3 regions of the Margalitia sp. FSL K6-0131 genome follow, and region 3 is predicted to be linked to each of the others. Evidence: predicted binding sites of a transcription regulator. Region 3 holds the regulator's gene; each other region holds the start of a gene.
What was found. The regulator LexA, encoded in region 3, represses DNA repair genes until DNA is damaged. The targets are predictions, from matches to a motif close to CGAACATATGTTCG.
Positions count from the first base shown of each region.

Region 1 (4,220 bases), 630 kb from region 3:
TGATTGCCGGTGCTATCGCAGCACCAATCGCTATAGCTGATCTATTTCACTTAAATCCGATTGAAACATCAGCATTTGTACAAAGAACGATTTTCGTATTAGGAATTGCTGGACTATTACAAGGATTTATCGGTCATCGCCTACCAGTTTCAGAAGGACCTGCAGGCTTATGGTGGAGCGTATTTGCCATTTATGCCGGCTTTGTCGGGACCATTTATTCCACTAGCATTGAAGCGTTGAATGCACTTAGCGGAGGCATGATTTTTAGCGGTATCGTTTTCTTTCTTCTTTCTGCCTTCGGGTTAATTGAGAAGTTAGCAAGGCTTTTTACTCCAACTGTAACGTTTATTTATCTCTTTTTGCTGATCCTGCAGTTAAGCGGTTCCTTTATAAAAGGAATGCTTGGATTATCGGAGGAACAAGCCCATATACAACCTAAAGTAGCTGTGTTATGTATCGTCATTATTCTTGTTACTTTTTACCTTGGTCAAATGAAAATACAATGGGTACGGCAATTTTCCATTATTTTCGGATTATTGATAGGATGGATGCTTTTTATCCTTTTTGGACTAGCACCAAAGGTTCCAAGCAGCCACGCGATAATCGCCTTTCCAAAACTTTTTCATTTTGGAAAGCCAACCTTTGATGCAGGTGTATTAACCACTTCCTTTTTCATAACGATATTACTAACGACTAATATGATTGCTTCGATTCGAGTGATGGAAGAGGTTTTAAAAGGATCTAAAACCAAACCAGTTAGCTTTAAAAAGTCTGGCTTCATTTCCGGAATCAACCAAATACTTGGCGGGGTTTTTTCTGCAATTGGCTCCGTGCCAATTTCCGGTTCAGCAGGATTTGTATCTCAAACTGGTATTAAGTCCATAAAACCATTTATTATTGGCGGCGTTTTAGTAACCGTTATTTCCTTGCTTCCACCGCTTATGAATATTATGTCAGCACTTCCTGCACCTGTGGGCTATGCGGTAACCTTTGTCATTTTCACGAAGATGATTGGGCTTGCACTATCGGAAATTGAAAAAGTTACAGATCGACAAATTACTTATACAACTGCCGGAATCGCTTTAATGGTAGGGGTTGGAACGATGTTTTTGCCTGCGGAAGCAACCGTGAAACTTCCTGCATTCATCGGATCCTTAGTCAATAACGGATTAGTGTTAGGAACCATTATTGCCATCATTTCAGAGCAATACTTGCGTTGGCAAAAGAAAAGAAAATCAGCTTCATCCGTATCGTAAGTTGCAGGAATCGCTAGAAAAGCGTACGATAAGAAAAAAGACACATGGGGGTTTTTGAATGACAATTGAAAATCCAAGCAGAGAAGAAATCAAAGGGATTTTAAAAAAAGCGAAACGTATAGCCGTAGTAGGGTTAAGTGATAATCCCGAGAGAACATCTTATATGATTTCAGAAGCAATGCAAAAAGCGGGCTATGAAATTATTCCTGTTAATCCTTCTGTCGAGAGTGTGTTGGGTGTGAAGGCTGTTTCATCCCTTAAAGAAATTGAAGGACATGTGGATATTGTCAATGTGTTCCGCAGGTCCGAATATCTGCCGGAGATTGCAAAAGAATTTGACGAAATCGACGCAGATATCTTCTGGGCACAATTAGGCCTTGAAAATGAAGAAGCATATCAATTTCTGAAAGAAAAAGGATATACGGTAATTATGAATCGCTGTATTAAAGTCGAACATGCCTTAACAAAATGAGTTTCTTTAAACAAGCGTATTTCTTTTATGGTACGCTTGTTTTTTATTCATTTAAAAACTCCCAATTAACGGCTATGAAGCCTATTATAGATTCACGATGGATTTTTAAAAAGTACAGTAGTTTCACGGATCATTCAGGCAGAAAAATTGTTTGTCTTTAAAAAGTAATTTGCCAAATAAGAATTTATCGTTAAAATAGTTCATAGACGCTTGTTCGGATATGTTATAATGATAAGCGAACAGATGTTTGTTTCATCATTTTAATTAGGCTGTTTTCATGTAAATTCTATTGTAGACTTAGCCTAGGGGCACATTTTCTTAAAGATGTGTTAATCATTCTTAACTTAAATAAGGTTTTTATTGGTTTTCGTCTACAAAAGCAAGATAGTTTATGAAATAGCCTTTGATAATGATTTACGATTGTTTTATATAGAGACAGAGAGTTGTGTTGTTGAAAGGGGAATTTTTGTGACAAAGAAACAAGACTTAATTGAGTATAACGATGATGCCATCCAGGTGCTGGAGGGTCTTGAAGCGGTTCGGAAACGTCCGGGGATGTATATAGGATCAACTGACGCGCGAGGATTGCATCACCTTGTATATGAAATTGTCGATAATTCCGTTGACGAGGCACTTGCCGGCAATGGTGATCATATTATTGTCAAAATCCATAAGGATAATAGTATAAGTGTAGATGACAAAGGGCGCGGTATGCCGACAGGAATGCATAAGTTAGGAAAACCAACGACAGAGGTAATTTTTACAGTCTTACATGCCGGGGGTAAGTTTGGGCAAGGCGGATATAAAACGGCAGGTGGATTACACGGTGTTGGTGCTTCCGTTGTAAATGCTTTATCGGAATGGTTGGTTGTAACCATCAAGCGTGATGGGTATGTATATGAGCAACGATTTCGTGATGGCGGAATACCGGAAACGACCCTTGAAAAAATCGGAAAATCAAATCAAACAGGGACAAACATCCATTTCAAGCCTGATCCGACTATTTTCAGCACTACCACCTTTAATTACGACACCCTTTGTGAGCGATTAAGAGAATCCGCCTTTTTATTAAAAGGTTTAAAAATTGAGATTATCGATGAACGCTACGGCCAAAGTGACACCTTTCATTATGAAAACGGCATTGAAGCATTCGTTGAATACTTAAATGAAGGGAAAGATGTTCTGCATCCCGTTGTCATGATTGAGGGGGAAGCCAGTGATATTGAAGTTGAATTTGCTTTCCAATTTAACGACGGATTTTCAGAAAATATCCTCTCCTTCGTTAATAATGTGCGTACAAAGGACGGGGGAACCCATGAAGCAGGCGCCAAAACCGCATTAACACGAGTGATAAATGAATATGCACGGAAGGTTAACCTTTTAAAAGAGCGGGATAAAAACTTAGACGGAACAGACATTCGGGAAGGATTATCCGCTATCGTATCTGTTCGAATTCCGGAAGAGTTTCTGCAATTCGAAGGACAAACAAAAGGTAAGCTAGGTACGAGTGAAGCACGTTCTGCTGTTGATACTGTCGTTTCAGAGCATCTAGCCTATTTTCTAGAAGAAAACCCTGATTCCAGTAATTTATTAATTAAAAAGGCTATAAAAGCAGCACAAGCAAGAGAAGCAGCGAGAAAAGCCCGGGAGGAAGCACGCAACGGGAAAAAGAAAAAGAAATCAGAGAGTATCCTTTCAGGAAAACTAACTCCTGCCCAATCGCGAAATCCGGAAAAAAATGAACTTTATCTTGTTGAGGGTGATTCCGCTGGAGGTTCGGCAAAACAAGGCCGTGACCGTCGTTTCCAAGCCGTTCTTCCGCTTCGTGGAAAAGTAATTAACACGGAAAAAGCGAAGCTTCAAGACATTTTTAAAAATGAAGAAATCAATACCATCATTCATACAATTGGAGCGGGTGTCGGACCTGACTTTAATATTGAGGATGTTAATTACAATAAAGTGATCATTATGACAGATGCCGATACGGACGGTGCTCACATACAAGTACTGCTCCTTACTTTCTTCTATCGTTATATGCGTCCATTGATAGAAGCTGGAAAAGTATATATCGCCCTCCCGCCGCTTTATAAAGTAAGTAAAGGGAGCGGTAAAAAAGAGGTAATCGAGTATGCTTGGACAGAAAATGAATTGCAATCGGTGATAAAAAAAGTTGGAAGAGGCTATATGCTTCAGCGATATAAAGGTCTTGGCGAAATGAATGCAGACCAATTATGGGAAACAACGATGGATCCGGAATCAAGAACATTAATTCGTGTACGTATTGATGATGCTGCAAGAGCAGAACGCCGGGTAACAACCTTAATGGGAGATAAAGTGGAACCGCGACGGAAATGGATTGAAAATAATGTTGCTTTTGGACTGGAAGAAGATCAAAGCATATTAGAGAATGAAAATCTTACTGTCGAAGGAGGGGAACAGATCTAATGACAACAGTAGAACGTTTTCAAGATTTACCTTTAGAAGAGGTTATT
Region 1 covers NZ_JBBOZS010000001.1:2,646,804-2,651,023, reverse strand. Annotated here, with positions in the region: gene NSQ59_RS12900 (purine/pyrimidine permease) at 1-1,256, shown strand, start outside; gene NSQ59_RS12895 (CoA-binding protein) at 1,315-1,728, shown strand; gene parE (DNA topoisomerase IV subunit B) at 2,197-4,173, shown strand; gene parC (DNA topoisomerase IV subunit A) at 4,173-4,220, shown strand, end outside.
Region 1: a site for LexA is predicted at 1,965-1,978, ahead of parE (DNA topoisomerase IV subunit B). Genes of this name have one in related genera too.

Region 2 (4,220 bases), 1.0 Mb from region 3:
TACAACAGGAAGAAAGATCAAAAAATGTTATTCATGGCTACTATCGGAGGGCATGCACAATCTTTCAATGAGAATAAGGAAGAATACGAGCAAGCAATTGATGAATTTTTTAGTTTGTATTTGAGTGAAGAAGTGATCTAACTTTAGAAAAGGTTGCATTTTTTTCATTTTCTTTATACCATCTAAGAAGACATGATAATTTTAGAAAGGGTGGTTACATATGGCAAAAGTGCAAATTAAGGTGAATGATAATGGGTCTTACCGTGTATCCGGTGACGTCGAACTTATTGATGCAGAAGGAAATGTTTTCGAAACAAAGCCATCGTTTTCATTATGCCGCTGCGGATTATCCAAAAATAAACCGTTCTGTGACGGTTCACATAAAGGGAATTTTGAATCATGTGTTCGCGCAGAGAAAAAGGAAGTAGAATAGGTTCATCGCGAAAAAATAACCGTCCAAATGGGCGGTTTAATCTTTTATTTGTACATTTATTATTTCGTGGAAATGTACGAATTCTATGTTATCATTCATCGTTTTGACTTTCATTTTTTTTTCTAAAGGGTCCATTTTCATTACGCTGCCAACCATATTCTTTATAAATCCATTTTCAAAAATAGAAAATTCTAAAGGCAGCTTAAATTCCTGTGCGTACTTTATCCTCTCTTCAAACTCCTGAATTTGATATTCATCCAGCACTGGTTTGTTTTGCCGTTTTAAATCTACCGACATATCCCTTAACATTTTTACATGCTCTGGCAGCATTAAGGAGACCCATTTTTTATTTCCTCTATCACGGATCATGCTTTATGCCCTCCCACAAGTGCGGAGCGTTTTAAAGATGTCCCAGCTTCAGTAAAAGAAACAGCTCTCAATATCGATGCAGAACCAAACTTATCTCTAATTTTATCTACCACATATCCTAAATCATGTAATTTTGCTTTATTAGGCTCAAATAAATTCAGCTGCATGCTTCTATCATTCACAATATTGGAGAGAGTGATGGTTATTTGACGAACATTTTTGCCTGTATAAAACTTATCAAATAACTTCAAACACACTTGATAAATGGTCATGGTTACATTGGTCGCCTCTTCCATTGTATAGGAGCGATGAAAGCCTCCTCCAAAATCAGAATCACTGTATCCAATTCCTAAACTAATCGTTCTTCCCGATTTTTTTGATGCACGGGCTCTGCGTGCTACTTCCTCACACATTTCTAATATGACTACTTTGATTTCATGCTCTTCTTTATAATCACGCAGTAATATTTGGCCTTTTCCAAAGCTAATTTGCCCATCTATAATAGGAGCTCCCAACTCGGATAAATCTACACCCCAAGCATGATGGTAAAGTTGGTTTCCCATAATACCAAATTCTTTTTCCAATAATTTCAGGTCATATTTTGCCAAAGTACCTACAGAGAAAATCCCCATTCCGTTTAGCCTTTTTTCCAGCCTTCTTCCTATCCCCCACATTTCCCGTAATGGAGATACGGACCATAGTTTGGTTGGGACATCCTCATAGGTCCATTCCGCTATTCCATTCTTTGCTTTTTTCGATTCCAAATCTAATGCCAATTTTGCCATCAGCATATTGGGGCCAATGCCAATCGTGCAAGGCAGTCCAAAGTTTTCAAAAATCTCATTTTTGATCATATGCGCGATTGTTTTTGTGTCACCAAATATATTTTTCAGGCCATCCACTTTAATAAACGATTCATCCACACTGTAGACATGAATATCTTCCATAGGTGCATACTTATTAAAAATTTTTATTAATTCTGTGGAGATTTGTAAGTAAGTCGACATTTGCGCTTCAACAATTTGAATCCTGCTGTCATTAGGAATATTAAACAACCGGGAAGATGCTGATTTAATGCCAAAGTCCTTTTTTAATTTCGGAGAAGCGGCGAGCACAATACTTCCTGGCTGCTCTTTGTTTCCAACCACAGCTAGATAGCATTCCATCGGATCTAGCCCACGTATAACAGCACTGCAACTTGCATAGAAACTCTTCATATCGATGCATAAAATCTTATGATGCGGGAGTTTGCTGTAATCAACGGTCACTTTCTTCACCTTCATTAGGTTTTATTTATTTCGCATTAACGAACTTATGTTCTTATTATATTCTATATTGTATTCGAATATACGTTCGATTTCAATTTATATTTTTTGGAAACAAGTTATTGGATGGGTTGAAAAACATGAATACTAATGAGGGTTCACTTTTTTTGCGGACCCTGATTCCGCTATTTTCAATAATAACGCTATTTGGGAGTCGTTTGCGGACACTGATTCCGTTATTTGCTAAAAAGCGCACTAAATTAGCCACCTTTCAGCTAAATAACGGAACGTATGTCCGCTCATTTTCACATTATGCTAAAAAGCCTAAATCGCAATGCGATTTAGGCTGAATTCTCCACTAAGCAAAACTATTTAATTGAAAAGGGGTTTACTTTTTTATCTTTTAACACCGTGTTACAGGCTGATTGACAGTTATTTTTTAAAGAGCAATGGGCACAGGCACCTTGCTTACTCTTCTTCATAAATTTATACAATGTAAAGGCAGCATATCCGAAAATAAGTACCCCAATAATAATACTTGCCAACATTCGTATCACTCCTTATATTCCGAGAATGAGCTTTCCGCCATGGTAAATAATCAACGATAGTGCATATGCAATAACAAGCGCATAACCAATGCTAAACAGCGTCCATTTCCATGAAGAGGATTCATTTCGAATCGCTGCCACCGTCGCTACACATGGAATATAAAGCAAAACAAAAACTAAGAAGCTGTAAGCTGATAAAGGTGTGAAATAATGCGACAATAACCCTTGAAGAGCTGTTGAGTCTGGCGTATGGTAAATAATCCCCATCGTCGAAACAACCACTTCTTTTGCTAAAAATCCTGTAATTAAAGCAGCACCTGCCTGCCAAATTCCGAATCCAAGGGGAGCTAATAGTGGAGCAAACCAACCGCCAACGATTGCTAAAAAGCTATGGTCCAAATCTACTCCCATGCCTCCCGGTCCAAAATACGATAAAAGCCAAATCACAACAGACCCGCCAAAGATAAAGGTACCTGCCTTTCGAACAAAGCCTTTTCCTTTATCCCATGTGCTTCTCCATAATGTTAAAGCATGTGGAACACGGTAAGGAGGCAGCTCAATGACAAACATGGAAGGTTCATTTTTCATTAGCACTTTTGAAAAAAGCTTCGCTAGTACAAGCGCCACGACAATACCTAAAACATATAATGAAAAGACGATAATAGCTTGATGTTTTTGGAAAAAGGCACCAACAAACAAAGCATAGATCGATAATCTTGCTGAACAAGACATTAATGGAGTTAATAGAACCGTTAATAATCGCTCTTTCGGCTGTTCAATCGTTCTCGCAGCCATAACACCGGGAACATTACATCCAAAACCGATTACCATAGGAATAAATGCTTTTCCATTCAATCCTACCTTTTCTAACACACGGTCCATGACAAGCGCCGCTCTAGCCATATAACCCGAATCCTCGAGGAGTGAAATAAACAGAAACAACACAAAGATTTGCGGAACGAAAACAAGAACACCGCCAACTCCTGCTACGATTCCATCGAGAACAAGAGCTTGAATAAATGAACTGGCACCAACGGCCTTTAATCCTGCATCAATCCAATTGCTTAACGAACCTGAAATAAAGGAATCCAGCAAATCGGATAATGGCGTCCCAATCCAATCAAAAGTAACCGTAAACATAAGAAACATAAAGGCTAAAAAGATTGGGATTCCTAACCAGCGATTCGTAACAATTTTATCGATACGATCCGTCCAATTCTTTTTCTGTTCGACCTGTGTATTGATACTATCTTGAATAACTTGTTCAATCCAGGTTCGACGTTTTTCAAAGATCAGTCTTGAAGCGGATGAGAAGGAAGTCGTTTCCTTAACTTCACCTTCCACCGAATCGATAATCTGGGTTAAAATCTCTTTAGACACCCACCGCTCTATGTATGTGCGAGCATCGGGATTCCCTTCCAGAACCTGGAGGGCAAGCCAACGAGCGGGAAGATGCAACTCTTTATCTTTTAATATATTGGTGATTTTCGTAACTCCAGTTTCGATTGCATCACCATATTGTATATTTGGAATGTTACTTTTTACATCATTAATGGCTGTAAGCTGCAGTGTGAGCTCATGACAACCTTTCCCGCTTCTTGCAGT
Region 2 covers NZ_JBBOZS010000001.1:2,231,539-2,235,758, reverse strand. Annotated here, with positions in the region: gene NSQ59_RS10825 (alpha/beta hydrolase) at 1-141, shown strand, start outside; gene NSQ59_RS10820 (CDGSH iron-sulfur domain-containing protein) at 221-433, shown strand; gene NSQ59_RS10815 (YolD-like family protein) at 470-802, opposite strand; gene NSQ59_RS10810 (Y-family DNA polymerase) at 799-2,085, opposite strand; gene NSQ59_RS10805 (FeoB-associated Cys-rich membrane protein) at 2,436-2,615, opposite strand; gene feoB (ferrous iron transport protein B) at 2,628-4,220, opposite strand, start outside.
Region 2: a site for LexA is predicted at 2,145-2,158, ahead of NSQ59_RS10810 (Y-family DNA polymerase). Genes of this name have one in related genera too.

Region 3 (4,220 bases):
GTACACTTACAAGAATTATATTCGATTTACGACAATGACAAAGTATTCAAATATTGCGGAATGATTCCCAGACATAACTTACAAACGGTAAGTAAGATGATTGGTCATTTTGATAAGGATTACGATAAAAAAAGAAGAGTCAAGTGGGGTATCTTTCAGAAGAATCAAAGTAATAAATTGGTTGGAATTTTGGAATCTATGGACTTTAACCAAAAAGTGAACGTGGTAACTATTGGTTATTATTTGGCAGAAGATTATTGGGGTAAGGGCATTGCAACCGAATCCGTTCATACGTTAGTAAAATTTTTATTTGAAGAAGTTAATATTAACAGAATTCAAGCAGAGGTGATGCCTGCAAACGAGATCTCAAAGAAAGTCCTCTTGAAAAACGGATTTATGAAAGAAGGATTGTTAAGACAAGCTTCTTTATGGTCAGACAAAGGAGTTGTTGATTTAGAAATATACAGCATACTTAAAGAGGAATACACGAATAATTAAATTTTTTAACCCATCCTCACTTGGAAGGGCTTATAACTCCAAAATTTAAACGACTTTATTGTTACTTGTTTAAAGTGTTATTCGATAATTAATCTAAAAATTAAAAAACTTTATTCTTCCCCGTCCATTAAAATGGACGGGGAATACGCATTTGGCGGTTTAAAAATAAACAACTTTATTGTAATTCAACAGAAGTTCCTTCGTATTAATTGTAGTATTGTTCATATTATTAAATATTGTTCTTTTTTCTAGGACTTACTAAATCGTCGAAAAATTTCTTAATGGGAAAAATGTAAGGTTCTATCCTTAAATTGTTTGAGATAAAAACTTGTTCTTGTACGCAATTTTCTTCTTGGGAAAGAATACATTAATTAAGCATGTAAGAATAGATGCCCCCCTTGATACCACTGGTGTTTAGAGGGGTTCAATTAGGTTCGAATATTACAGCAATAATAAACTCCTAATTTTTCTATTATGATAAGTGCATGATTTTGTATTTACAGCAAATACTAAAAGAAAAGGAGTGAAAGTATATGAAATGGAATGATGATGCGGCTCCTAATAATAATATTCCATCGGAAGTATTGAAGTCCTCCAAGTTTATTTCTAACGAACAAAAAGAACATGAGTTTTCCGAAGAGTTATCAGATGGCGGCGAGAGAGATGAGGCCATCAAACAACAATTAAAAAACAATTGAGTTACATAGCGCCTTGTATTTGGCGCTTTTTTTTTATCATTGGATTATATATAAGTTGGCGGCCAAACTCCCATAATCTTATTTGAAGATTAATGTTTATTATTTTGGTTGAATGTACAAGCTTAAAGTCAAAATAATAATAAAATATTTTAAGAGAAATCATCAAGGTATAGGGGACGAGCATAAGATAATATTATGAGAAAACCGGAGGTGGTATAAAGTGTTTGAGATCTATGATGTTGCCATTATTCCGTTAATTCTTGGGGTGGTGGAGTTATTTAAGAGAGCAGGATTGCCAAAAAAATATTCGCCATTCTTAGCTGTAATCCTAGGACTGTTATTTGGAATATTTTATTTAGGAACTAGTATAAAACAAGGAATAATTGTTGGTTTAATGCTAGGTTTATCCGCAAGCGGATTATATAGTGGAACCAAAAATATGGCGAAAAGTGATAAATAAGTCTACTAAAATATTATTTAACCCAAAAGGCAAGAAATGTATTTCTAACCTTTTGGGTTTTTCTTTTAATGAATTACTTGTCGATATAGTCCGATTACTTTTCCTAAAATAATTACATTTGGTAAAATAATCGGTTCCATTGTTGAATTTTCAGGCTGCAAACGAATATAATCTTTTTCTTTAAAAAATCTTTTAACCGTTGCTTCGTCCTCTTCTGTCATTGCCACCACTATATCACCGTTGTTTGCAGTCTGCTGTTGGCGAACTATAACATAATCTCCATCTAATATGCCTGCCTCAATCATACTTTCCCCAACTATCTCCAACATAAATACATTCTCATCGCCAGGTGCTAAATGTTCAGGCAAAGGGAAATATTCTTCAACGTTTTCTATAGCTGTTATTGGCATTCCGGCCGTAACTTTTCCTACTAAAGGTACATTTACTACTATTTGCTGAGGGATTGAATCATTCATTAAATCTAGAACTTCTATCGCTCTTGGTTTGGTTGGGTCTCTACGAATTAATCCTTTGCTTTCAAGTCTGGAAAGATGGCCGTGTACAGTTGAACTGGAGGCTAAGCCGACGGCTTCTCCGATTTCGCGAACAGATGGTGGATAGCCTTTTAGCTTTACTTCTTGCTTGATAAAATCCAATATATCTTGTTGCCTTTTAGAAAGTTTTGTCATATTTAACACCTCAACAATCGAAAATTCGACTTTTTATTAATTCCATTATAGCATTACATTTCCAGATATACAAACATAAGTTCGAAAAAAATATTGACACCAAACTAATGTTCTTATTATAATAAAATCAATAAAGCGAACATATATTCGAAAGAGGGATGTAAAATGTCATTGTTATGGAAAAAATATTCATATGCTATTATTCTAGTTATCCTTTCATTTATCCTCGGAATCACCATGATATTTCAATTAGATGATCATTCCGACAACTATACGCATATTACTGTTTCAGATGGCCAGTCATTGTGGTCGATAGCAAATACATATAAAATGGAAAATGGTATGACTAAGTCAGACTTTATTAAATGGGTACAAAATGAAAATCATTTAGTTTCTACAAATATAAAGTCAGGACAGACCATTATAATTCCAATTAAAACCAAAAGCAAAGAATACAACATACAACAATTAGCATCAGATGCAAAGTAGGTAATATGAATGAATACAGTTATTTATTGTCGAGTCAGTACAACAAAACAAACACAAGAAACATCCTTAGCACGTCAGGAAGAAGAATTGCTTTCAGCTGCAAAAGCATGGAATCTTACCGTTGTTAATGTTATCCATGATCAAGCTAGCGGCTATGAATTAGATCGGCCAGGTGTGCTTGAGATGTTAGACAACATTAAAACAAATAAAATTGAATCCGTTATTATTCAAGATGAAACAAGACTTGGAAGGGGTAATGCAAAGATTGCATTGCTTCATTGCTTAAATAAAGAAAATGTAAAAGTATTTAGTTTAGACCATAATGGTGAGTTAGAGCTTTCTGAGTCGGATTCTATGGTTCTGAGTATCGTCAGTATGGTAGAGGAGTACCAACGTAAATTACATAATTTAAAAATAAAACGTGGGATGAGAAGAGCAGTGGCAAAAGGGTATCATCCCGAAAAAAATTTGCATGGTAATGGAAATGCATTAGGAAGAGAACGGAAGGATGTCCCTATTGAGGAGATTGTCCGATTAAGGAATAATGGCCTTACGTTTGCAGAAATAGCCGCCACAATGCGAGGTTTTGGCTATAATGTATCAAAAGCCACTGTGCATAGAAGATTTCAAGATTATACGCAAACATTATAATCGTAGCATAACAAACGTTTTAAAGCTCTTTTCTTGAAAAAGGGCTTTTTTTTTAGTAACATTACTTTGATTAAAGGCAGGATATTTATCCTTCTGTAAAGGAGTAACTTTATGCTATCAAAAGAGAAAATAGCGAGAATAAATGAACTTGCAAAAAAATCGAAGGAGCAAGGTTTGAGCAAGGAGGAAGCGAAAGAACAATCAAAATTACGAAGAGAATATCTAGATTCTTTTCGTTCATCTATGAAAAATACAATAGAGAAGGTCAGGGTGTTTGACCCGAATGGTGACGAAGTAACACCTAAAAAAGTTCGTGATCTTCAAAATAAAAAACTCCATTAAATGCTAGGTCTAATAAATTTATTGCTTCAAATACTAGTTCCATCTGGGATTTAATAATTATTTATGAAAAATAGATGATAATTTATTGAGTTAATGTACTAAACATAAGATAATAATACAGTGATAATATATTTTATTTAGGAAAGGATGCATGAAATTTGTTTGATAATACAGATCAATTAGCCGTTACGACTATTAGAACACTATCCATCGATGCAATTGAAAAGGCAAATTCGGGTCACCCTGGTTTACCTATGGGGGCAGCTCCAATGGCGTATACTTTATGGACTCGTTTTATGAATCATAACCCAAAGAATCCAAAATGGTTTAATCGTGATCGCTTTGTTTTATCCGCTGGCCATGGTTCTATGCTTTTATATAGTTTACTTCATC
Region 3 covers NZ_JBBOZS010000001.1:3,281,392-3,285,611, reverse strand. Annotated here, with positions in the region: gene NSQ59_RS16125 (GNAT family N-acetyltransferase) at 1-498, shown strand, start outside; partial or broken gene NSQ59_RS27970 (YjcZ family sporulation protein) at 692-760, shown strand; gene NSQ59_RS16120 (hypothetical protein) at 1,032-1,196, shown strand; gene NSQ59_RS16115 (hypothetical protein) at 1,417-1,656, shown strand; gene lexA (transcriptional repressor LexA) at 1,722-2,345, opposite strand; gene yneA (cell division suppressor protein YneA) at 2,511-2,834, shown strand; gene NSQ59_RS16100 (YneB family resolvase-like protein) at 2,844-3,485, shown strand; gene NSQ59_RS16095 (DUF896 domain-containing protein) at 3,597-3,827, shown strand; gene tkt (transketolase) at 3,986-4,220, shown strand, end outside.